One region of the Arthrobacter sp. TJ-58 genome, then DNA from elsewhere that is predicted to be linked to it. Evidence: riboswitches for the same ligand, from Rfam matches in the RefSeq annotation. Region 1 holds a riboswitch; each other region holds the start of a gene.
The links. A riboswitch is a leader RNA that binds a small molecule or an ion and turns the genes downstream of it on or off. The one in region 1 is predicted to bind S-adenosylmethionine.

Region 1 (7,520 bases):
TGCTGCTGATCATGATCGCGTTCCTGGCTGCCCCCGGCGAGACGGGCGAACTGTGGGACTGGGTGAAACGGGCCGGCGTGGTGGCAGGCATCTGGCTGGTTGCCGGTCCGGTGTACGGGATGTTTGAACGGCCGGGACAGGCTCCGGCGGCCCAGCCCGGGCCAACTGTCCGGAGCTGAAGGCGCTTCCGGCATCGCCTAGGCTTAAAGGATGTCGACTGCACCCATCGAACCCCTGCTGCCCTCCGCTGAACTCCATCTGCACATTGAAGGAACCCTCGAGCCGGAGCTGATTTTTGAACTGGCGGCCCGGAACGGAATCTCACTTCCCTACGCGGATCTTGACGAGCTGCGCAGCCGGTACGAGTTCACCGATCTGCAGTCCTTCCTTGACCTCTACTACGCCAACATGGACGTGCTGCGTACCGAGGCGGACTTCGCCGATATGACCCGGGCTTATCTGCGCCGGGCCGCAGCGGCCGGGATCCGCCACGTGGAAATGATGGTTGATCCCCAGGCACACCTGCTCCGCGGTGTTCCGGTGGCGGACTGCATCAACGGGGTGGCCGGAGTGCTGGCCACCAGCCTTGAGGAGTTCGGCATCTCCACCGAACTCATCGCCGCGTTCCTGCGGGACCGTCCGGCCGCCGAAGCTGAGGAGGTCCTGGCCCAGCTGATCGAGTCCAAGGCGCCGATCGCCGCCGTCGGTCTGGACTCCGCGGAGGTGGGCTACCCGCCGGAAGGATTTATCCAGCTGTACCGCATGGCCCGCGAAGCCGGCCTCAAATGCGTTGCGCATGCCGGGGAAGAGGGTCCCTCGCACTACATCGAGCAGGCGCTGGACCTGCTGCTGGTGGACCGGATTGACCACGGCCTGCGGTGCCTGGATGATTCCGAACTGGTGGAACGCCTCGTCCGGGAACAGGTGCCGTTGACCCTCTGCCCGTTCTCCAATGTTCGGCTGCGTTCGGTGGACACACTGGCGGACCACCCGCTGCCGCAGATGCTGGCCCGCGGATTGAACGTGTCGGTGAACTCCGACGACCCGGCCTACTTTGGCGGTTACGTGGACGACATCTTCGCGCAGCTGCGGCAGACCTTCGATCTGACCCCTGACCAGCTCGCAAAACTGGCGGCCAACTCGGTGGAGGCCTCCTTTGCGCAGCCGGACCGGAAGGCCGAGCTGCTGGAGCTGATTCGTTCCTGGCGGTCGATTCAAGACTGAAGTCCGGACCAGGACTTAGAGCCAGGGCTTTGAACTAGGACTTTGAGCTAGGACTTTTGCGGCGGGGCGGGTGGCTTTGCACCCGACGGCGGGCTGCCGGACCGGTGGAATGTCAGCCGCACCACCAGCCCGAACACCAGCACGATCAGCATCATCAGGACCGCCGCCAGCGGCAGGCTCAGCGCCGTCAGCAGGGCCCCGGCCAGGCCGGCCAGGTTTACGGCCCGCGGCGTGTACCAGCGCCGCTGCTCCAGCGCATAGCCGCACAGATTGGTGATGGCTGCGTGCAGCAGCAGCGCAAAGCAGGCCAGGGCCAGGAGTGTTCCCAGGCTGGCGGTCAGTACCAGCACGACGACGACGGCGCCTGCCGCAGCGGCTGCCGGCCACGGTACCCGCCGGTTGCGGCCCGTGCGGGCGAAAACCCGGGGGAGGTCGCCGTCGTCGGCCATGGCAGCCGCCGTGTGCGCGCTTCCCTCCGTCAGCAGCCACACGCCGGACAGGCTGGCCGCACCGGCGGCGATGGCCACGGCCCCGGTGCCGATGCCCAGGCCCACCTCCGCCACCGGCTCACGCAGCGGAGCCAGCGACGCCGCCAGGCCCGCCGGCCCGTGGAACCAGGCCAGCAGGGATTGGTTCACCAACAGATACAGCCCGAGGGCCACCAGGATGGAAGCCGGGATGGCACGCGGAAGGTTCCGGTCCGGTGCGCGGACCCGGAAGCCGCCCGACGCCAGGCGGGCGTACCCCGCGAAGGCAAAGAACGCGAAACCCGCTCCCTGCAGCAAGCCGGCGGTGGACTCCGTGTCCTCCAGAACGCCCGGCTGCGGAGGAGGTCCTCCGGCCTCGTTGAAGGCAACCACGACCCCGAAGCCCAGCACGCCAATCACGAACGCCAGCACAAAACGGATCACCCAGGTGCTGCGCTGCAGGCCGAACAGATTCAGTGCGGTTGCCGCCACCGCGGCTCCAACCGCCGCAGGACGCGCCTGGCCGGGCAGCACGTACAGGCCAAAAGCCAGGGAGAGGACGGCGGCGGACGTCACCAGGGCACACACCATGGTCCAGCCGGTGAAAAAACCCGCATGGGTACCAAAAATGACCCGGGCCGCGGAGCGCGTTGTGCCCCCGGCATTCGAGTGGCCGCTGGCGCGAAGCCCGGCGCCGAGCAGGAAAGTCGATGCTGCCGAGCAGTACGCCACCAGGGCTGCCAGGGTGAGGGACGCGGCCATCGCGAAACCGGCAGCTTCCGCAACCGGGGGCAGGACCACAAAAATCCCTCCGCCCACCATGCAGCCGATGCCCACCGTGGTGGCGTCGAAGCCGCCCAGCGGAAGTATCGCGTCGGAGCTTCCGGACACGCGTCCCTCCGATCAGTCGGGCCCGGCCGGCAGTGCGGCCGCAACGGCTGCGCGCTGGAGTCCTTGGCTGGGAAAGGAAGTGAACACCGGTAAACTTCTAAAGAGACCTTGTATTCACAATGAGCGGGAACAGTGTTTTCCGCAAGCAATCTTGAAAGGACTGCTGTGCTGCGCACTCATGCCCTTGGTTCCCTGAGGGCCGAGCATATTGGACAGACCGTCACTCTCGCTGGCTGGGTGGCCCGACGCCGGGACCACGGCGGCGTTGCCTTCCTCGACCTCCGCGACGCTTCCGGGATCGCCCAGGTAGTGGTTCGGGAAGAAGACGTCTTCCACGGACTGCGCAACGAATATGTACTGCAGATCACCGGCACAGTGCAGAAGCGCCCTGAGGGAAATGAAAACCCCTCGCTGGCCTCCGGTGAAGTGGAAGTCATTGCGGACGAAGTTGTGGTCCTGAATACGTCCGACCCGCTGCCGTTCCAGATTGACGAGCACGTGGAAGTCGGCGAAGAGGCCCGCCTGAAACACCGTTACCTGGACCTGCGCCGTCCCACTCCCGCACGCAACATGCGCCTGCGCTCCGAAGCCAACCGGGTGGCCCGCAACCTGCTGCACGACGAAGGCTTCGTGGAAATCGAGACTCCCACGCTGACGCGCTCCACCCCTGAGGGTGCCCGCGACTTCGTGGTTCCCGCACGCCTGGCACCGGGATCCTGGTACGCCCTGCCCCAGTCCCCGCAGCTCTTCAAGCAGCTGCTTCAGGTGGGCGGGTTCGAGAAGTACTACCAGATTGCCCGCTGCTACCGCGATGAAGACTTCCGTGCTGACCGCCAGCCGGAGTTCACCCAGCTGGACATCGAAGCCAGCTTTGTCGAGGAAGATGACATCATCGCCCTCGGCGAGTCCGTGGTGAAGGCGCTGTGGAAGCTGATCGACGTCGACATCACCACTCCGATCCCGCGCATGACGTACGCGGACGCCATGGCCCGCTACGGTTCCGACAAGCCGGACCTGCGCTTCGGCCTGGAGCTGACGGACCTGACGGAATTCTTCAAGGACACGACCTTCCGCGTGTTCCAGGCTCCCTACGTGGGCGCCGTCGTTATGCCCGGCGGTGCCTCGCAGCCCCGCCGCACGCTGGATGCCTGGCAGGAATGGGCCAAGCAGCGCGGCGCCAAGGGACTCGCCTACGTGCTGATCCAGGAAGACGGCACGCTGACCGGACCCGTCGCCAAGAACCTCACCGACTTTGAGCGCGAAAACCTCGCGGAAAAGGTTGGCGCCAAGCCCGGCGACTGCATTTTCTTCGGTGCCGGCGAGACAACCGAAGCCCGTGCCCTGCTCGGCGCGGCACGCGTGGAAATCGGCCACCGCACCGGCCTGATCAACCCCAACGACTGGGCCTTTGTCTGGGTTGTTGACGCCCCCATGTTCGAGCCGGCTTCCGCCGCCGTCGCCGCCGGTGACGTGGCAGTGGGCGGAGGAGCCTGGACGGCCGTGCACCACGCCTTCACCTCCCCGAAGCCTGAGTTCATGGACACCTTCGACACGGATCCCGCGTCGGCGCTGGCCTACGCCTACGACATTGTCTGCAACGGCAACGAAATCGGCGGAGGCTCCATCCGTATCCACCAGCGCGACGTGCAGGAACGCGTCTTCAAGGTCATGGGCCTTTCGCAGGAGGACGCACAGGAGAAGTTTGGCTTCCTGCTTGAGGGCTTCAAGTACGGCGCACCGCCCCACGGAGGCATCGCCTTCGGCTGGGACCGCGTGGTTGCCCTGCTGTCCGGCAGCGAGTCCATCCGCGACGTCATTGCCTTCCCGAAGTCCGGCGGCGGCTATGACCCGCTGACCCAGGCACCGGCTCCGATCACTGCTCAGCAGCGCAAGGAAGCCGGCGTGGACTTCAAGCCGGAGAAGAAGGCTGAGGCCAAGCAGGACGACGCCAAGAAGGACTAGGTCTTTCGCAGGATTCCAGAATGATGAAAGTGCCCGGCCGCTGATGCGGCCGGGCACTTTCATATTTCGACTTCATATTTCGACGCACCGGTAATTCTCGGTGATTTATTCCGACAGCCTTTTTTAGCCCGGTGCGGGTGCCGCAGTTGCGGGCCCCATGGAAGTTTCGGGCGCCATAGTGGGGACCGGCAGATTATAGACAACAAGCCAGTAATCTCCGTCCGGCCCGTCCACTGTAATGGATGCCGGGGTTTGGTCCGGTGTGACGATGTGTTCGAAAGACGTGAGAACCGGCCAATTGCAGTTGTTGCTGCTGGCAGCGGTAACTGGGCTTGATTCAGCGTCCAGAACCTCGATGCTGTAATCCCCGGGCTGGTTGCAGGTGAGGTACACGCTGAAGCTGGTCCCCGGTTCCATCGCGGGCAGATCGAAGGTGCTCCTCCCGGTGCCGGGTTCCTCGAGCACGAGGCTGGCGTTGAGAGGGCGCCCCTGGGGGCTTTGCTGGAAGTAACTCTCGAGACTGATGGGATTGTCCGCCCGGAACAGTGCCGTCATGGCCGGGTCAATGGGGACAGGAGGCTCCGTGCTTCCGGGGGGCAGTTCCACGCCGATGCTGCTCCGGCTGGAAGAACGGGCTGAGGGGGACGCCGTGGCGGTCTCCTCAGCAGTGGCCGACGATGTGGCAGGTGTCGAGGAAACGGCCTCGGGCTCCTCCTGGGCGCTGCACCCTGTCAGCACCAAGCCCAGCACCGCTGCGGGAAGCAGGGCCTTATGCATAAACGGCAAATCCGACACTCTGCCCGGCCTTGCCTTAGTCCGTGATGTTCCATTGGCATTTCTGTTTCTGGTCATCTCCGCTACTTCCTTCCGAAGTAATCCGAAGAACGATAGTGGACCCGGATCCGTATGTAAAGGATTGGTAACGGGCGGCCGCTGTCATAAACCCGTGGAACAATTCCCGGCCCACTATTTCCGGTGCCGACACATTTCTGCCGGTCAGGCGAATTCGGGAACACCCGGACGGGGAAACGCTGAACCGTGGAATATCAGGGGCTCGTGGGCATCGTCGTGTGAGGCATGGCCGTGGACGCGCAGCAGCACGAGCATCGTGGAAGCTGTCTGGGATTTACCGCCGGGTTTGCCCGATTTCGTGCGGTTTGGGAAAACCCGGACGGTCCGCAGTGGCCGGGATTTCCCAAAGTGGCCGGAATTTCCCAAACCGGTCGGGATTTCCTGCCGGTGTTGCCCAGTGAACTCAGGCGAAGGAAGGCACGCCCAGATGCCGGAAGGCCGAGCCGTGGAAGACCAGCGGCTCATGGGCATTGTCATGGGCGGCATGGCCGTGCACCCGCAGCAGCACCACCGCATGGTCCCCGGCGGGAATTTCGTTCTCCACGGAGCACTCCAGCCACAGGGCAGCCCGGTCCAGGAACAGGGAGCCGGAGTCGTCAGTGTGCAGGTTAAGGCCGGCAAAACGGTCGCCGGATTTGGATGCAATTTGCCGGCAGATGCCCTCGTGCCCGGAACCCAAGACAGAGACTCCGATCCTGGCAGCGCCCCGCAGAAGCGGCCAGGTCCGGGAGGTGTTCTGCACGGCGAACAGCACCAGCGGCGGATCCATGGAAACGCCCACGGTAAAGGATGAAGCAACAATGCCCTGCGGTTCGCCGTCCACCACGGCGCACAGAGCGGCAATGCCGGAGGGGAACCGGGAGAAGGCCCGGCGCAGGGCTGCGGGCTGAAGGTCGGTTGTGAGAGTCATGCGGAAAATGTCCTCTGCCTCAAGCGTCCGGCCGCCGCGACCAACACGGCAGCGAAACGCAGTACTTGCCGGACCGGTTGGAACAACCGGCGGCCGAATCGTCACCTGGAGCACCCCGCTACGGCGAGAGGGTTGCCGCCCAGCCGGCCAGGGCCTGTGGCTGGAACTCATGATTCTGGTTCCACGGTAGGTCCGGCAGCACAGCCGCGCAAACCCCCGCCACAGTTCGTAAAACTCCGCTTCATAAAACTCCCGCAGCCAAAGGGATACAGTTTTCACCATGAGACAGCGGTGGTTTAAACAGGTGGACGTTTTCGGCAGCGAACCTTATTTGGGCAACCCCCTGGCGGTGGTGCTGGAAGCGGAGGGACTCACCGACGCGGAAATGGCGTCCTTCGCACGCTGGACCAACCTGTCCGAAACAACGTTCGTGCTGCCGCCCACGGTGGACGGCGCCGACTACCGGGTGCGGATCTTCACCCCGGGCGGGGAACTCCCGTTCGCCGGACACCCCACCCTGGGAACATGCCACGCCTGGCTGGAGACCGGGGCCAAGCGCCGCTATCCCGACGTCGTCGTCCAGGAATGCGGCATAGGCCTGGTGACGCTGCACGCCAATGCCGGCATCGCCGCGTTTGCCGCCCCGCCGCTGCAGCGCTCGGGCCCGCTGGAGGAAGAAATCCTGGACCAGGCGCGGCGGGCCCTGAACCTGGAGCCGGGGCAGGTGCTGGCTTCCAACTGGATTGACAACGGACCGGGCTGGCTCGGACTCCTGCTGCCCGATGCCGCGACTGTCCTGGACCTGTTACCGGACCCCACCATCATGGGCAACCTGCGCGTGGGCGTGATCGGCGCGCAGCCGGCGGACGCTGAAACGGACTTTGAAGTGCGCGCCTTCGTGCCGGGACTTGGCGTTGCCGAGGATCCGGTGACCGGAAGCCTCAATGCCGGCCTGGCCCAGTGGCTGATCGGAGCCTCACTTGCGCCGGAACGCTACGTCGTCACGCAGGGAACTGCCGTCCAGCGGTCCGGCCGGGTGCGGGTCTTCACGCGCGACGGCAAAATCTGGGTGGGCGGCTCCACCGTCACCTGCATTGACGGCACGCTCACGCTGTAAGCGGGAACCATGTTCAAGCTGGACTCGCTGTCTCTTCCGATCCTCGGCGCGCCGATGGCCGGAGGTCCCTCCACACCCGAGCTGGCCGCGGCCGTCA
Region 2 (7,520 bases), on a different contig from region 1:
CGCTTCGGCCAGCTCCACCAGCAACCGGAAGAAGTCCGTATGGCTGGCGCCGCTGCCGCCGGCTTCGACAGGCAGGCGGACGGCACCAAAACCGGCCTCCTTGAGCCAGCGCACCTGCTCAAAAGGAAGCGTCCGGGTCAGTTCACGGTCCAGGGCTCCTTCGGCTATCCGTGCAAACACGGGCCGGAACCGGGCCGCGAGCAGCTGATAGCCGGACTCCGTGCTGCCTTCCGTCCCGGAAGGAATCCCGGCGCTCATGCCTGCCACCACTTCGGCAGCTCATCAAGCGGGTCAGTGTCCCAGGGAGTGGGCAGCACCCCGCCCATATAGTCCGCAAACCATCTGCGGACCTCCTCCGACTGGTACGCCTCCTGCAGTACGCGGGCTTTTTCGGTGGCCGCGAAAGCCGCGGTGCCGGCAACCACACAGCGGAACGGCAGCTGGTCCGCTTCCGCTTCAAAGGCCAGCGCCTCTTCAACCGTCAGGCCAATCTCTGCTGCCAGGCGGACAAACAGAAACCCGGCGTCAACGTCCGGCAGGGTTTTCGACAGTGATTGCTGATCCACCTCCACGAACTCCAGGTTCCGCGGGTTCGCAGTGATCGATTCCTGCGAGACTTTGATGACGCCTACGCCGTCCTGCAGTTCAAGCAGCCCCGCGTCCCGCAGCAGCACCAGCGCGCGGCCGTTGTTTGCCGGGTCCACCGGCAGGGCGATCCGGGCGCCGGGGGGCAGTTCCTGCAGGGATTTCCAGCGTTCGGACCAAATGCCGCCCGGTGACCCGTAGACATAGAACAGCGGTTCCAGCTGCAGGTTCTTGTCCGCGTTGAACTGCTGGAGATAGGCGCCGTGCTGGAAATAGTTGGCGTCAAACTCACCGTTGGATACGGCCAGGTTGGGCTGGATGATGTCGGTGACGTAGGTGGCATCCAGCGTCCAGCCCTGTTCTTTCAGGAGCCGCTGGGCAATTTTGGTCGGCTCCTGGTACGGCGCGGACTCCGTGACGATGATCCGGATCCGCCGGTCATCGGCGGCAGAGGAGGTAGAAGAGCTGAAGCCGCAGCCGGTGGCAGCTGCCAGTGCGGCGGCCCCGCTGCCGGCCAGCGCCAGGCGGAGGAAATGTCTGCGATGCAAGGTCAGTCCTTTCGGGCCGCAGCGGCTGCGGCGGCCGGGATTCGTTGGGGTTCCCCGAGGAACCCGGGTGAGGCGGCGGGCTGAACGTCCCGGACGGAAGCGCCGAAGGCTCCGCGGCAGCGGGCCGCCGGATGGCGGTCATTCAGCAGAGGACCGGGGTATTCCGCACTGCGGCCAAAGACCTTTTCCCGGAAGGTGCCCGGGGCGTAGTCGGTTTGCGCCAGTCCGCGGCTGCGCAGTTCGGGCAGCACTCCGTCAATGAAATCGGTGTAGGAGCCGGGCAGCACAGCGTTGATGATGTTGATGCCGTCCACGCCGGCGTCCTGCCAGCGTTCCAGTTCGTCGGCGATCTGTTCCGGGGTTCCCGCCACCTGCTGCGCCTCGGTGCGGTACCGGGCAACGTCCGCCAGGGTGGGGTTGCGCCCGGGGGTGGAGGCGATGATGGCCTCCAGTACGCCCCGTCCGCCCTCGGTTTCAATGCTGCCTACCGGGGTATCCAGCGGCAGGCCGCCAAAGTCCACGCCAAGCCCGCCGCCGATGTGGGCGATGACGGCGTCCAGATCCAGGTATTCGTCCAGCTCAGCTCTCTTCCGGCGGGCTTCCGCCTCGGTTCCGCCCACTACGAAGGACAACCCGGTGAAAACCTTGATGTCCCCGGGCAGCCTGCCGGCGGCGGCGGCATGCCGGCGTACCCCCGCCGCCACCTTTCCCGCGTGCTCCGGACCCGGAGCGAAAATGAACGTTGCCTCCGCGTTGGCTGCAGCGAACTGCTGGCCGCGCCCGGAGCTGCCGGCCTGGAACAGGAAGGGAGTGCGCTGCGGTGACGGAGCACTCAGGTGCGGGCCCTCAATCGAATACCGCTCACCCCGGTGATGAATTTTGTGCACCTTCTGCGGATCCGCATAAACGCCCGAGGCCTTGTCCTGAAGGAGGGCGCCCTCGTCCCAGGACCCCTCCCAGAGCTTGAATACGGCTTCCACGTATTCATCCGCCCAGTCGTAGCGGCGGTCGTGGGCGGTCAGCCCGTCCGAACCGAAGTTCCGGTGCGCGTTCTCCAGCACCGAGGTCACAATATTCCAGCCGGCACGGCCGTTGCTGAGGTGGTCCAGCGTGGACATCTGGCGTGCGAAGTGGAAGGGATGGGACTGGATAACCGACGACGTCGCAGCCAGGCCAATTTCGCTCGTTGCCCCGGCGAGGGCCGCCAGCAGCAGCACCGGATCATTGGCCGGCACCTGCAGTCCCCGGCGCACGTGGGAGTCCCAGCCGCCGTCGTGGTCTCCGTACAAGCCCACGACGTCGGCGAAAAAGAGGGCGTCAAACTTGGCCTCTTCCAGCTGCCGCGCCAGCCCGGTCCAGAGGGAAAGCTCATTGAAGCGGTGCTGTTCGGCGTCGGGATGGCGCCATTGTCCGCCCCGGATATGGCTGGCGGTGTTCATGAGGAACGCGTTGAGCAGCAGCCGCGGACGGCCCTGCGGATAGCGGGAACTGGGGGTGGTCATGGTGTCCTCTCGCTCAGGCGCGGCTGAGCTGTTCGAATGCGGGCAACGGATCTTCGTCCCAGGGAAGCTGGAAGAACCCGTCCTGGTATCCGGCAAAGAAGTCCCGGACCTCGGGGCTCTGGACCGCGGCGCGCAGTTCCCGGGCGCCCTCGCCGGCGGCAAATTCCCGGGTGCCGGCGAAGACTGAGCGGTAAGGAACCTCGTCCGCTTCCTGTTCCTCGGCCACAACCGTGGCCTCCTTATCGATGCCGGCGTCGATCGCGGTGGACTGGAACATGAAACCGGCATCCACGTCCGCCAGGGTCTGGCTCAGTGATAACTGGTCCACCTCCACAAAGGACAGGTTCCGCGGGTTTGCGGTGATGTCCTGCTGCGAGGCGTTGACCACCGTGACGCCGTCGGACAGTTCCAGCAGGCCGTGGGCGCGGAGCATGAACAGGGCGCGGCCGTTGTTGGCGGGATCCACCGGGATGCTGATGGTCGCACCGTCGGGCAGGTCGGCCAGTGCAGCGTGCCGGCGGGAGTACAGCACCGCCGGCGAATTGCGGATATAGAACAGGGGCACCAGATCCAGGCCCTTGTCCCGGTTGAACTGCGCCAGGTAAGCCATGTGCTGGAAGCAGTTCGCGTCCGCCTCACCGTTGGCCACCGCAATGTTTGGCTGGTTGATGTCATTGACGAAGGTTGGCTGCAGCTTCCAGCCCTTTTCCGCGAGGAGCCGGCCGGCGATGCCCACCGGTTCCTCATAAACCTTCACCTGCGAGGAAATGAGACGGATGGTCCGTTCGTCGGTGCCGGCATCGGCGGAACGGAATCCGCAGCCGGCGAGGACTGGCGCGGCAGCCCCGGCAGCCGCGAGGTAGGCAAGCAGGGTGCGGCGGCTGAGTGCGGGCGGAGCTGAACTGTTTTTGGGTGTGATGGAGTGCAACGTGTCCTCTTCAAAAGTTGGAGTGCGAGCGCTGAAAGGGATCAGCGGCGGGTCATACGCGCTTGTCGGTGCGGCGGGAGATCCAGGAACCGCTCAGCTGCACGGCCTGCACCAGCAGGACCATGAGCACAATGGCGGTGACCATCAGCCCGGTTTCGTAGCGGTAGTAGCCGTAGCGGATGGCAAAGTCGCCAATCCCGCCGCCGCCCACCAGCCCGGCCATGGCGGAGTAGGAGATGAAGCTGACGGTCATGATCGTCACCGAGCTGATCAGGCCCGGGCGGGCCTCGACGAGCAGCACGTCGCGGACGATCTGCAGCCGGCCGGCTCCCATTGAACGCGCCGCTTCCACCACGCCGCCGCCCAGTGAGGTGATGTTCTGTTCCACGAAGCGGGCAAAGTAGGGCACCGCGTTGATGGTCAGCGGCACGATCACGGCTGCCGTGCCGATGGTGGTTCCCACCAGCAGCCGGGTCAGCGGAATGATGGCGATCAGCAGGATAAGGAAGGGAAAGGAGCGCACCAGGTTCACCAGCGTGTCCAGGATCCGGTGCAGCTTGGGCCGGGGTGACAGTCCGTGGGGTCCGACGGCGTACAGCAGCACCCCCAGCGGGGTTCCCAGCAGCACGGCCAGCGGAATGGCAATGATCAGCATGGTGCCGGTCTCTCCCAGCGCGGCCAGCAGTTCGGGCCAGACTTCAAGGATGCGGTCAAACATGGAGGGCCCCCTTGCCGTGGGCTGCGGGCCGCTCAAGCCGGATCTCGTCCGACACCAGGTAGCGTCCAATCGACGTGGCAGGGCTGAACGCGGGGCGCTTCAGCTCACTCAGATCGAACTGTTCCACCACCCGGCCCTCTTCCATGACGGCAACGTTCTCAGCGATGGCCTTGATGACGTTCATTTCATGGGTGACCACCACAATGGTGATGCCAAAGCGCGCGTTGACGTCCGCCAGGTACTGCAGCACCGAGGCCGTGGTCCGGGGGTCGACGGCGGAAGTCGGTTCGTCGCAGAGCAGCACCTTGGGTTTGGTGGCGAGGGCGCGGGCAATGGCGACGCGCTGCTTCTGCCCGCCGGAAAGCTTGGCCGGATACGTTCCGGCCTTCTCCGGCAGGTCAACAATTTCCAGTGCTTCCAGCGCACGTTTGCGGCGCTCGGCCGAGTTCCCGATTCCCGCGAACTTCAGCGACAGTTCAACGTTCTGGGCCGCGGTGAGATTGCTGAGCAGGTTGAAGTGCTGGAAGATCATGCCGATGCCGTGGCGGCGTTTGCGCAGCTCCAGCGGCGTGAGGCCCACCAGGTCCACTCCGTCCACCAGCACGCGCCCGGATGTGGGCCGCTCCAGCAGGTTGATGTTGCGCAGCAGCGTGGATTTGCCGGCACCGGAAAACCCGATGATGCCCTGGATGGTTCCGCGGCCGATGTTCAGTGAGACGTTGTCGACGGCGGTCAGTTGCTGCCCGCCGGTGTCAAAGACGGTTGAGACATTCTCAATCCGGATCATGTGTTCCTCCTGGGTCCAAGCCCGAGAAGAGGTGCCGCCGCAGGCCGGACCGCCGGCGGTGCGCCGGAGCGCACTGCAGGGGACCGGGCGAAAGCGGGTGCTTCTCCATCGGTCCTGGCGGTAGCACCCTTGCTCCGCAGGATCGCGGAAGGGTTGCTGCGGCGTCACGGAGCCAGGTCTCTCAGCCGCTCTGGATGGTTACAGGTTCCATGGTCGCCGGGGCAGTGCAGATGCGCAATCAGATGTCATGATGCGGCGAAGCATTGCGAATCATGACCTGCCCGGCGTCATCTTGGAGTTCCACAGCGGATGAGGGCGTCCGCGGCAGGGCAGGTGAGAGGTCCGGGGAAGAAAGAGTGCCCGGGGCGGCAGTGGGCTACAGGCCGAAGTGCGGTGCCTCGATGACCGGGCAGGTGTTCATGACAACGTCCAGTCCGGCGTCGGCCGCCCGCTGCGCCGCGGCCTCGTCGATGACGCCCAGCTGCAGCCACACGGCTTTGGCCCCCACCTCGATGGCCTGGTCAACAATGGCGCCCACGCGGGAAGAATTCACAAAGCAGTCAACGACGTCGATGTGGCCGGGAACCTCTTTCAGGCTCCGGTAGCCCTTGTTGCCGTGTACGTCGTCGCCCTTGAGGCTCACCGGGATGATCTCCATGCCCAGGTGGTCCTGGATATAGCGGGACACGCCGACGGCGGTGCGCAGCGGGTTGTTGGACAGGCCCACCACGGCCCAGCGGCCCTTGTTCTTCAGGAGGGATTCGATAACTGCGGGGTCGTTGACGTGCGGCATCTGCTGTCCTTCGGCGGAGTGCTGGAATGGGGCTCCAGCTTACGCCCGGCCGGTGTGATCAGCCGAGAAAGGATTCGATGGCGTCGGCCAGGGCGGCGTCCGGCACCCGGGATACATCGCCCTCCACCAGCTGGAACTCTCCCTCGTCCAGGGCATCGGCTGCCCGGCGGGCGAGGTCGCGGGTCTCATCCCCGCTGGTGCTTCCGGCAAGGACCAGCACGGGGACCTGGACGCCGCCGAGTCCTTCCAGTTCCGTCTGCATCACCAGCAGCTCATCCTCGCCTTCATCCAGGGCCAGGGCCGGTTCCAGTGCCACAACGCGGGTGATGACGGCGGATTCCTCGGCGGCCCGCAGAGCCAGGAACGCCCCCGACGCAAAGCCGTAGAGGTCTGCGGTGCCGCCGGCCACCTGCACCACGGCCAGCAGGTCATCGACGTCGGACTCGGCGGTGTACTCCTCGCCGAGCCCGCTCTCACCCAGCCCGCGGCGGTCGTACGTGTACACCGTGTGGTTCTCGGACAGCAGATTCGCCAGCGCACGGGTGCCGGAGCTGTTCCGGTCCGAGGTCAGCGGATCCACGATCACCAGCGGCGGTCCGTCACCCTGCCGGGACCAGGCGATCTGGGTGCCGTCGGCGGAAAGGGCCATTCCGGAGGCACTGGGGGAAGGTTCCATGACGGACTCCTGCTCGCGGGAGGGGCACTGCGGACCCTTCAAACGTAAGGAGACGCTCCGTCCCCGGTCAATGCCCCCGCCGGGAACCCGCCCCCGGAAGCGGCCCCCGGCTGACCGGCCGGCAGCTGCCTGGCCGACAACTGACTGTCCGGCAACTGCCCAACCCGCAACTTACCGGCCCGCGGCTGCCGGCTGCCGGCGGAAGGAGGCGCCGCGGTGTTCGGAAGGCAGCTTGTCTCCGGCTCCGAACAACTTGTTGCGCAGCGTGCCCGGCGTGTACCCGGTCCGGTAGGCGCCGCGCTTCTGCAGTTCGGGCACCACAAATTCCACGATGTCCTCAAAGGTCCCCGGCGTGATGGCGTAGGCCAAGTTGAAGCCGTCGACGTCGGTCTCCTCCTGCCAGCGGATCAGCTCCTCCGCGATTTCAGCGCCGGAGCCAACCATCCGCGGACCAAGGCCGCCGATCCCCGCGGATTCGGCGATGTCACGCACCGTCCAGGGTTCGCCGTCGTCCTTGGCTTTCTGGAAGTTCGCCGCCGCGGACTGGATGGCATTGGACTTCACATTGCCCAGCGGTTCGTCCAGGTTGTACGTGGACAGGTCCACCCCCATCCAGCCGGACATCAGGGCCAGGGCGCCCTCATCGCTGGCATACCGCTGGTATTCCTCATGCTTCGCTGCGGCCTCCGCGGAAGTGGCCGCAGTGATGACGGTGAGGAGCGTATAGATGCGGATGGAGTGCCGGTCCCGGCCGGCTGCTTCAGCGGCGTCCCGGATACGGCTGACGGTTGCCTTCAGCTTGTCCACCGTCGGGGCGCCCACAAAAACAGCCTCGGCGTTCCCGGCGGCAAAGGCGATCCCGCGGGGCGAGGCACCGGCCTGGTAGATCACCGGGGTGCGCTGCGGGGACGGTTCGCTGATGTGGATGCCGGGCACCTTGAAGTATTTGCCCTCGTGGTTGATGTCGTGGACTTTCGCCGGGT
Region 3 (7,520 bases), on a different contig from region 1:
GTTCCTTGAGAGGAAGAAAAAGTAATGGCAGTTCCCTCCACAGTAGGAGTGCTCGGCGGCGGCCGGATGGGGGCGGGCATTGCGCACGCCTTCTGCACCGCGGGAGCCGCCGTCGTCGTCGTGGAGCGCGACGACGACGCCGCCTCCGCCGCCTACGACCGGGTAGCGTCCGCGCTGGCGAAAAGTGTTGAACGCGCCACCGTTTCCGAAAGCCTGGCCGACCTGACCGCGCGGCTGTCCGTGTCCACCGACTACGCCGCTTTTGCTGCGGCCGGGCTGGTGGTGGAAGCGGTGCCGGAGGACTTTGGCCTCAAGGCCGCTGCCCTGGCCGCGGTCGAGGAACAGCTGGCACCGGAGGCCTGGCTGGCATCCAACACGTCCTCGCTGTCCGTCACCGAGCTGGCACAAAAGCTGCAGCGTCCGGAACGGTTCTGCGGCCTGCATTTCTTCAACCCGGTGCCGGCCTCCGCCCTGATCGAAGTGGTGCTGGGCAAGCAGACCTCTGAAGAGCTGGCCGAAGCCGCCGCTTCCTGGGCCCGGGATCTGGGAAAGACACCCGTCACCGTCAATGATGCCCCGGGCTTTGCCAGCTCGCGGCTGGGCGTGGCGATTGCCCTGGAAGCCATGCGCATGGTCGAAGAGGGCGTGGCCTCCGCCGAAGACATCGACGCTGCCATGGTGCTGGGTTACAAGCACCCCACCGGCCCGCTGCGCACCACCGACATCGTGGGCCTGGATGTGCGCCTGGGCATCGCCGAGTATCTGGCGTCCACGCTCGGCCCGCGCTTCGAACCGCCGCAGATCCTCCGTGACAAGGTGGCCCGCGGGGAGCTCGGCCGCAAATCCGGCAAGGGCTTCTTTGACTGGTCCTAGCCGGCTGTCATGAGCAGCCGCGACGTCCACTGGGAGGGCGCCGCCAACGCACGGGACCTGGGCGGGATCCCGGTCGCCGGCGGCGGCGCCGTCCTCCCGGGCCGGATCTTCCGCATGGGGCGGTCCGAATGGCTCACCACGCGGGGCTGGGAACAGGCCCGCGCCGCCGGAGTCCGCACCGTCGTCGACCTCCGCAACGAAGAGGAGCAGGGACGCAGGGACACCGATCCGTTGCCGGACGCGGAGGCTGCCGCAGGAATCACGTTCCTCACCGGGCCCACGCAGGAAGCGAAGGATCCGGAGTTCACCGCGCTCACCGGCCCCTACATGGACTCCCCGCGCTTCTACCGGGAGAACCTGCGCCGCTGGCCGGAGAAGATCGCCGCTGTTCTGCGTGCCATAGCGGAGGCCGGTGACGGTGGGGTGGTGATCCACTGCTCTGCCGGCCGGGACCGCACCGGACTCGTCGCCATGCTGCTGCTGCAGCTGGCCGGGGCCTCGCCTGAAGCCATCGCCGACGACTACGAACAGGCGGTCCGCGGCATCAACGCCTTCCACACCACGCAGGTGCATCCGCGGGAAAAACCGCTGACGGCGGAGCAGGAAGACGCGCGGGTGGCCGACGGCCGGAAGGAACTGCTCCGCGCCCTGGACGGTTTTGACGCGGAGCAGTACCTCCGCTCAGCTGGGCTTAGCCCCGCTGAGCTTGGGCGTCTTCGGAGTCGTTTGCGTTGAGCTGTTTACAGGGATGGACCCTTTCCGGCGTCGCCAAGTAGAAAAAAGAGCGCCGTGCGGGGCTGTCAAAGCCTCCGGGCACCAGCAGCGACGAATAGCGTGTGCACCACTGCACCTGGCCGTTGGAATGGGCCAGCGCCTGCGCCAGGGAGGGCAGGTCGTGGAACCACATCAGCTGCTGCTCGCCGTCCACGACCAACTGAATCAGGTCCAGATCGAGATCGACGTAGGCCTGGGCATCCACCCAGTCATCGTAAACAGCCAGGCGCTTGCCGTGAATGAGGTGGACGTTGTGGCCGGGGGTGTAGCTGATGCAGCGGGCGCCACTGGAGATACTCACAGTGTGTTCCTTTACGGTTTGTCCTTGCCCGCACCGGTTGGCCGCGGGCCGCTTCGTCATCCGAACCACCCGCCGAACAGTGGGGTTGGTGTGAGGCCAGTCGGAGCTTTTACAGACCCGGATTCCTCCGGGCGTGTTGGCCACCTCTCGTGAAGCTGAGACAACCATAGCGCATGCCGGTGACAGTCGGGAACTGTCACCGGACCGGAGGCATCAGCGCCAGCCCGCCGCGGGTGCCACGTGCTTCACCAGGCTCTCCAGCAGCTGCGCGTTGTATTCCACGCCCAGCTGGTTCGGCACCGTAATAAGCACGGTGTCGGCGGCCTGGACCGCGGCATCGGCAGCAAGCTGCGCGGCGATTACATCCGGTTCACCGATGTAGCTCTTGCCGAACCGGGCCAGCCCGCCGTCCAGCCGGCCCACCTGGTCACGGGAATCCGTCTGGGCCCGCAGCCCGAAGTACCGGTGGTCGGTCTCGGTCACCAGCGGAATGACGCTCCGGCTGACCGAGACAAGCCCGGTGCCCTCGTGGCCGGCGTCGGCCCGCGCTTTGCGGAACACCTGAATCTGCTCCGCCTGGAGCTGGTCAAAGGGCACCCCGGTGTCCTCCGTTAGCAGAGTGGAGCTCATCAGGTTCATGCCCTGCTCGCCGGTCCACTTGGCGGTGGCCCGCGTTCCGGATCCCCACCAGATTCGTTCGCTGAGCCCCGGGGACTGCGGTTCAACCGCCAGCGTTCCGGAGCTGCCGGTCATGACCGGATCTGCCGCAGCGAGGCCTGCGCCGGCAATCGCAGCCCGGAACACCAGGGTGTGCTTGCGGGCCTCGTCCGCGTCGGTGCTTCCCGCATCCGGAACATAGCCAAAGGCCTCGTAACCGCGCAGGGCCGGCTCGGGGGAACCGCGGCTCAGGCCCAGCTGCAGCCTGCCGCCGCTGATCAAATCCGTGGCCGCGGCTTCTTCCGCGAGATACAGCGGATTTTCATAACGCATGTCGATGACCGCGGTACCCAGTTCAATCCGGCTTGTCCGTGCGGCCATGGCGGAAAGCAGCGGGAACGGTGCAGCGAACTGCGGGGCGAAATGATGAACGCGCAGGAACGCGCCGTCTATCCCCAGCTCCTCCGCCGCAACCGCCAGCTCGACGGTCTGCAGCAGGGCATCCCGGGCGGTACGGACAAAAGAACCCTGCACATCGCGGTAGTGTCCAAAGGACAGGAAACCGATTTTCTTCATGTTCAGGAACAGCACCGGTTTCCGAGGAGATATTCCCGGCTTCCGCCCGGCGGCGGCCGTCAACGGAAAGGCAGACAGCATGCACCTGACCATCGTCCCCGGCATCGGCGGTTCCAACGATGAGCACTGGCAAAGCCGGTGGCAGGCTGACGCTCCGGATATGTCCCGGATTTCGCCGTCGTCGTGGGACGACCCGAACTTGGAGAACTGGATGGACGCGCTGGATGCTGCCGCCGGGTCCCGGAACGGCGACACCATCCTGGTGGCCCACAGCCTGGGCTGCCTGGCTTCCGCGGAGTGGCTGCTGCGCAATCCGGACGGCGCCCGGGGCGTGCTGCTGGTTGCGCCGCCGGACCCGGCCGAGCCCGCCTTCCCGGACACCGCCGGCTCATTCCGCGATCCGAGGCTGGAACCGCTGCCGGTGCCCGGGCTGCTGATCGCCAGCGAGAACGATCCCTACTGCACGCTCCCCGGCGCCCGGCTGCTGGCCCAGGCCTGGAACATTCCGGTGATCGACGCCGGCCCGCTTACCCACATCAACGATGAAAGCGGCATCGGGAACTGGCAGCAGGGCCGGGACCTGCTGACCGCCTTCGCCGCGGGGCTGGGCGTTTCCATTCCCCTTACCTGTTAGTCGGGTAAGAATGGGCCCATGAAACTTCCGGTAATGCCGCCCGTGGCCCCGATGCTGGCCAAAGCCGTCTCTGCGCTGCCCGAGGGGGAATACTCCTACGAGCCAAAGTGGGACGGTTTCCGCTCCATCATTTTCCGCGACGGCGATGAACTGGAGATCGGCAGCCGCAATGAAAAACCGATGACCCGGTACTTTCCGGAACTGGTGGAGGCGCTCAAGGCAAACCTGCCGCAGCGCTGCGTGGTGGACGGCGAAATCATCCTGATCAGCGCCTCCGGAAAGCGGCTGGACTTTGAAGCCCTGCAGCAGCGCATCCACCCCGCCGCCAGCCGGGTCAAGCTCCTGGCCGAGCAGACACCGGCGGCCTTCGCAGCGTTTGACCTGCTGGCCCTGGATGACACCAGCTATCTGGACCGGCCGTATGCCGAGCGCCGCAGCGCGCTGGAGACTGCACTGGCCGGCGCCGCCGCCCCGGTCTACCTGACGTCCCGCACCACCGACCCCGGCACCGCGCAGCGCTGGTTCGGGGAATTCGAGGGTGCCGGACTGGACGGCATCGTGGCCAAGCCGCTGGCTGATCCCTACCAGCCCGGCAAGCGCACCATGGCCAAGTACAAGCATGAGCGCACCGCTGACTGCGTGCTGGCCGGCTACCGGGTGCACAAATCAGGGCCGGACGCCGTCGGCTCCCTGCTGCTGGGCATTTACAACGACGACGGCGTCCTCACCAATGTGGGAGTGGCCGGCGCGTTCACCATGGCCCGGCGCCGTGAACTGTTCTCGGAACTGCAGCCGCTGATATCCGATTCGGCGGACCACCCCTGGACGGCGGACAAGCAGGACACCGGAACCCGCACGCCCCGCAACTCAGAGGGCAGCCGCTGGAGCGGGAACAAGGACCTGTCTTTTGTTCCGCTGCGGCCTGAGCGGGTGGTGGAAGTTAAGTACGACCACATGGAGGGCGAACGGTTCCGCCACACCGCCCAGTTTCTGCGCTGGCGCCCGGACCGGAGCCCGGAATCCTGCACCTATGAGCAGCTGGAGGAACCGGCCAAATTCGATCTCGCTGAAGTGCTGACCGCGCCGGCCGGGACGTAGCTGGCCGCGCCGCCCCAGCGGGGCGGCCAGCCGTTTCGGCTAGCCGCGTCCGCGGCAGTGGCCCCGGCCCGGATTGCCCAGCCGCTCCACGTCAACGGCTGAGGTAATGGCCGCGAAGTAGCCCTCGCTGTAGCCGGCGGCCGTAGGATGCAGGGCAAAGGGATCAGTGATGTCCAGAATCCAGGGGTCCGCCGATCCGATGCCGTGGCCGGCGAAGGCCGCGGTCACGTCGACAAAAGTGCCGTCGCCCACCTGCCCGGCCACGACGGCGTTGAGCGCATCGGTGCCGGCATTGAACAGGTTCTGTGCCTCGACGCTCAGGATTCCGGGTGTGCTGCCCTCAAACAGGTGCGGGTAACCGGCCACCACCAGTTCCGCCCGCGGTGCCGCTTCGCGGATCTGCGCAAAGCTGGCCTGCAATTGGGGAACGACGGCGGTTTCCGCGAAGGCCTGCGCTGCCGCCAGTGCTGGGGCGCAGGTGTCCGGCAGTGCGGGTCCGGCGCAGGCGGCAATGACATCAGTGAACCGAATGTCGTTGCCGCCGATCGTCACGGTCACCAGATCGGTCTGCCGGTTCAACAGGTCTGCCGAGATGGCAGTGGAAATCTGCTCCGGCAGGTCCACCGGACCGGCGGGCGGGGCCGGCTCGGTGGTCAGTGCCGTGGCTCCGGCGCAGGACTGGTCACTGTCCAGCTCAACGCGCGGAAGAGCGTCCAGCAGGGTCGGATAACCCTCGGCCGTGCGGCGGCAGGCATCCAGCAACGGACCGCCGCCGAATCCTGAAGCATAGGAGTCCCCAAAGGCCACATAGTCAACCGTCTTGTCCTTCCCGTGCCCGTGACCCCTGCCCGGACCGTTCCCGTGCCCGCGCCCGTAGCCTTGGCCGCCGTCGGGCTGCGACTGTTGCCCGGGAGTCCGCTGCGCCTGCTGCCCGGAACCGGGCCCGGTGTCTGCAGCCGAAGCCGGGCCGGCTGCGACGCCGGACAGGGCGCCGGTGAGGCCCAGCAGCAGTGCGCCCACCAGCATGCTGTGGCGCCGCCGGGCGGGCTGACGAGATTCGCCTGATTCGCCGGGGGATTGGGGCGGTGAGGCTGCGGCCGGGGATTCGAACTCGTTCATGATGCTCCTTCTAAGGATGCGGGTGTGCGCTCCAAGGTAGTCCCGGACACTCCCCGCGGACACTGCGGGCGGGGCAACCCGCCGGGAACGGGTAGTTATCCGGTGCTCCGTGGTCAGCGCACCGGATTGCCAGCGACATCATAGTGTGATGCGCAGCATCCTCCTGTACGCTAAATCTTATTACTGAACGTCCGGTCAGTTATCCTACGGTGCACCGTTCCGCAGGATGCTGTACCGCCCGGGGCCGGTCCGCCGGCCGCAAGCACCGTTTTGAAAGGGCCAGTCAACGATGACCTCCACCGCCATAGACGTCCGCATAGTTCCCAGCTACGTCCGGGATTCCTGGTGGACGCCGGACCGCTCGGATCTCACCGCCGCGGAACCTGCGGAAGTCCGCGATGCCAGCACCGGCGAAACCCTGGCGCTGGTCAGCACGGCCGGGCTGGATCTGGCGGCCGCCGCCGAGCACGCGCGCACCACGGGCCGGAAGGGACTGCAGGATCTCACCTTCCACCAGCGTGCACTCAAGCTCAAGGAGCTGGCCACGTACCTCAACGCGCACCGGGACGAACTGTATGAGGTGTCCGCCCGCACCGGCGCCACCCGCACGGACTCGCTGGTGGACATTGACGGCGGAATCGGCGTGCTGTTCACTTTCGGCTCCAAAGGCCGGCGCGAGCTGCCCAATTCCACCGTGCTGGTGGACGGCCCCGCGGAATCGCTGTCCCGGGACGGATCGTTCCTGGGGGAGCACATCTACACCTCGCTTCCCGGGGTGGCAGTGCAGATCAACGCCTTCAACTTCCCGGTCTGGGGCATGCTGGAAAAGCTGGCTCCGGCGTTCCTGGCCGGCCTGCCCAGCATCGTGAAGCCGGCCACTCCCACCGGCTATCTGGCCGCTGAGGCAGTAAAGCTGATCATCGAATCGGGCATCCTGCCTACCGGGTCCCTGCAGCTGATCTCCGGTTCTGCGCGGGATTTGCTCGATCACCTGGACTACCGCGACTACGTGTCCTTCACCGGATCCGCCTCCACGGCCAAGCTGCTGAAGGCCCACCCCAACGTCACCGAGGGCGGCGTCCGCTTCACCAATGAGACCGATTCGCTGAACGCCGCCATCCTCGGACCTGACGCAGTGCCCGGAACCCCTGAGTTTGATGCGTTCGTCAAGTCACTGGTCACTGAAATCACGGTCAAGGCGGGCCAGAAATGCACCAGCATCCGCCGTGCCATTGTTCCCGCCGGTCTGGTGGACGACGTCGTTGCCGCCGCCGGCCGGCGCATTGAACAGCGCGTGGTGCTGGGCGATCCCCGGGCCGGGGATGTGACCATGGGGGCCCTGGCTTCCATCGAACAGCTCCAGGGAGTCCGCTCCTCCGTGCAGACGCTGCTCGACGCCGGAGCTGCCCTGGCCTGGGGTTCCCTGGACGCACCCGAAGTTGTCCGGGCCGACGGCACGCGCGCCGTGGCCGAAGCAGGTGCCTTTAT

Region 2: it holds a riboswitch for S-adenosylmethionine, as region 1 does, so the genes downstream of both, AC4D2W_RS14360 (methionine ABC transporter ATP-binding protein) here and AC4D2W_RS04495 (flavin reductase family protein) in region 1, are expected to answer to the same signal.
Region 3: it holds a riboswitch for S-adenosylmethionine, as region 1 does, so the genes downstream of both, AC4D2W_RS07530 (hypothetical protein) here and AC4D2W_RS04495 (flavin reductase family protein) in region 1, are expected to answer to the same signal.

Annotation. Positions count from the first base shown of each region.
Region 1 is NZ_JBZCNM010000001.1:982,888-990,407, reverse strand. Features, by position in the region: gene AC4D2W_RS04520 (hypothetical protein) at 1-179, shown strand, start outside; gene AC4D2W_RS04515 (adenosine deaminase) at 211-1,224, shown strand; gene AC4D2W_RS04510 (APC family permease) at 1,272-2,582, opposite strand; gene aspS (aspartate--tRNA ligase) at 2,748-4,544, shown strand; gene AC4D2W_RS04500 (hypothetical protein) at 4,668-5,321, opposite strand; gene AC4D2W_RS04495 (flavin reductase family protein) at 5,800-6,306, opposite strand; SAM riboswitch class IV at 6,363-6,481, opposite strand; gene AC4D2W_RS04490 (PhzF family phenazine biosynthesis protein) at 6,587-7,423, shown strand; gene AC4D2W_RS04485 (nitronate monooxygenase) at 7,433-7,520, shown strand, end outside.
Region 2 is NZ_JBZCNM010000004.1:157,330-164,849, reverse strand. Features, by position in the region: gene AC4D2W_RS14385 (acyl-CoA dehydrogenase family protein) at 1-258, opposite strand, end outside; gene AC4D2W_RS14380 (MetQ/NlpA family ABC transporter substrate-binding protein) at 255-1,133, opposite strand; gene AC4D2W_RS14375 (LLM class flavin-dependent oxidoreductase) at 1,136-2,635, opposite strand; gene AC4D2W_RS14370 (MetQ/NlpA family ABC transporter substrate-binding protein) at 2,649-3,563, opposite strand; gene AC4D2W_RS14365 (methionine ABC transporter permease) at 3,616-4,281, opposite strand; gene AC4D2W_RS14360 (methionine ABC transporter ATP-binding protein) at 4,274-5,068, opposite strand; SAM riboswitch class I at 5,171-5,269, opposite strand; gene AC4D2W_RS14355 (CoA-binding protein) at 5,445-5,861, opposite strand; gene AC4D2W_RS14350 (alpha/beta fold hydrolase) at 5,920-6,537, opposite strand; gene AC4D2W_RS14345 (LLM class flavin-dependent oxidoreductase) at 6,709-7,520, opposite strand, start outside.
Region 3 is NZ_JBZCNM010000002.1:289,823-297,342, forward strand. Features, by position in the region: gene AC4D2W_RS07515 (enoyl-CoA hydratase/isomerase family protein) at 1-25, shown strand, start outside; gene AC4D2W_RS07520 (3-hydroxyacyl-CoA dehydrogenase family protein) at 25-873, shown strand; gene AC4D2W_RS07525 (tyrosine-protein phosphatase) at 883-1,608, shown strand; gene AC4D2W_RS07530 (hypothetical protein) at 1,565-1,948, opposite strand; SAM riboswitch class IV at 1,964-2,103, opposite strand; gene AC4D2W_RS07535 (LLM class flavin-dependent oxidoreductase) at 2,162-3,181, opposite strand; gene AC4D2W_RS07540 (RBBP9/YdeN family alpha/beta hydrolase) at 3,180-3,815, shown strand; gene AC4D2W_RS07545 (ATP-dependent DNA ligase) at 3,834-4,913, shown strand; gene AC4D2W_RS07550 (SGNH/GDSL hydrolase family protein) at 4,953-6,032, opposite strand; gene paaZ (phenylacetic acid degradation bifunctional protein PaaZ) at 6,322-7,520, shown strand, end outside.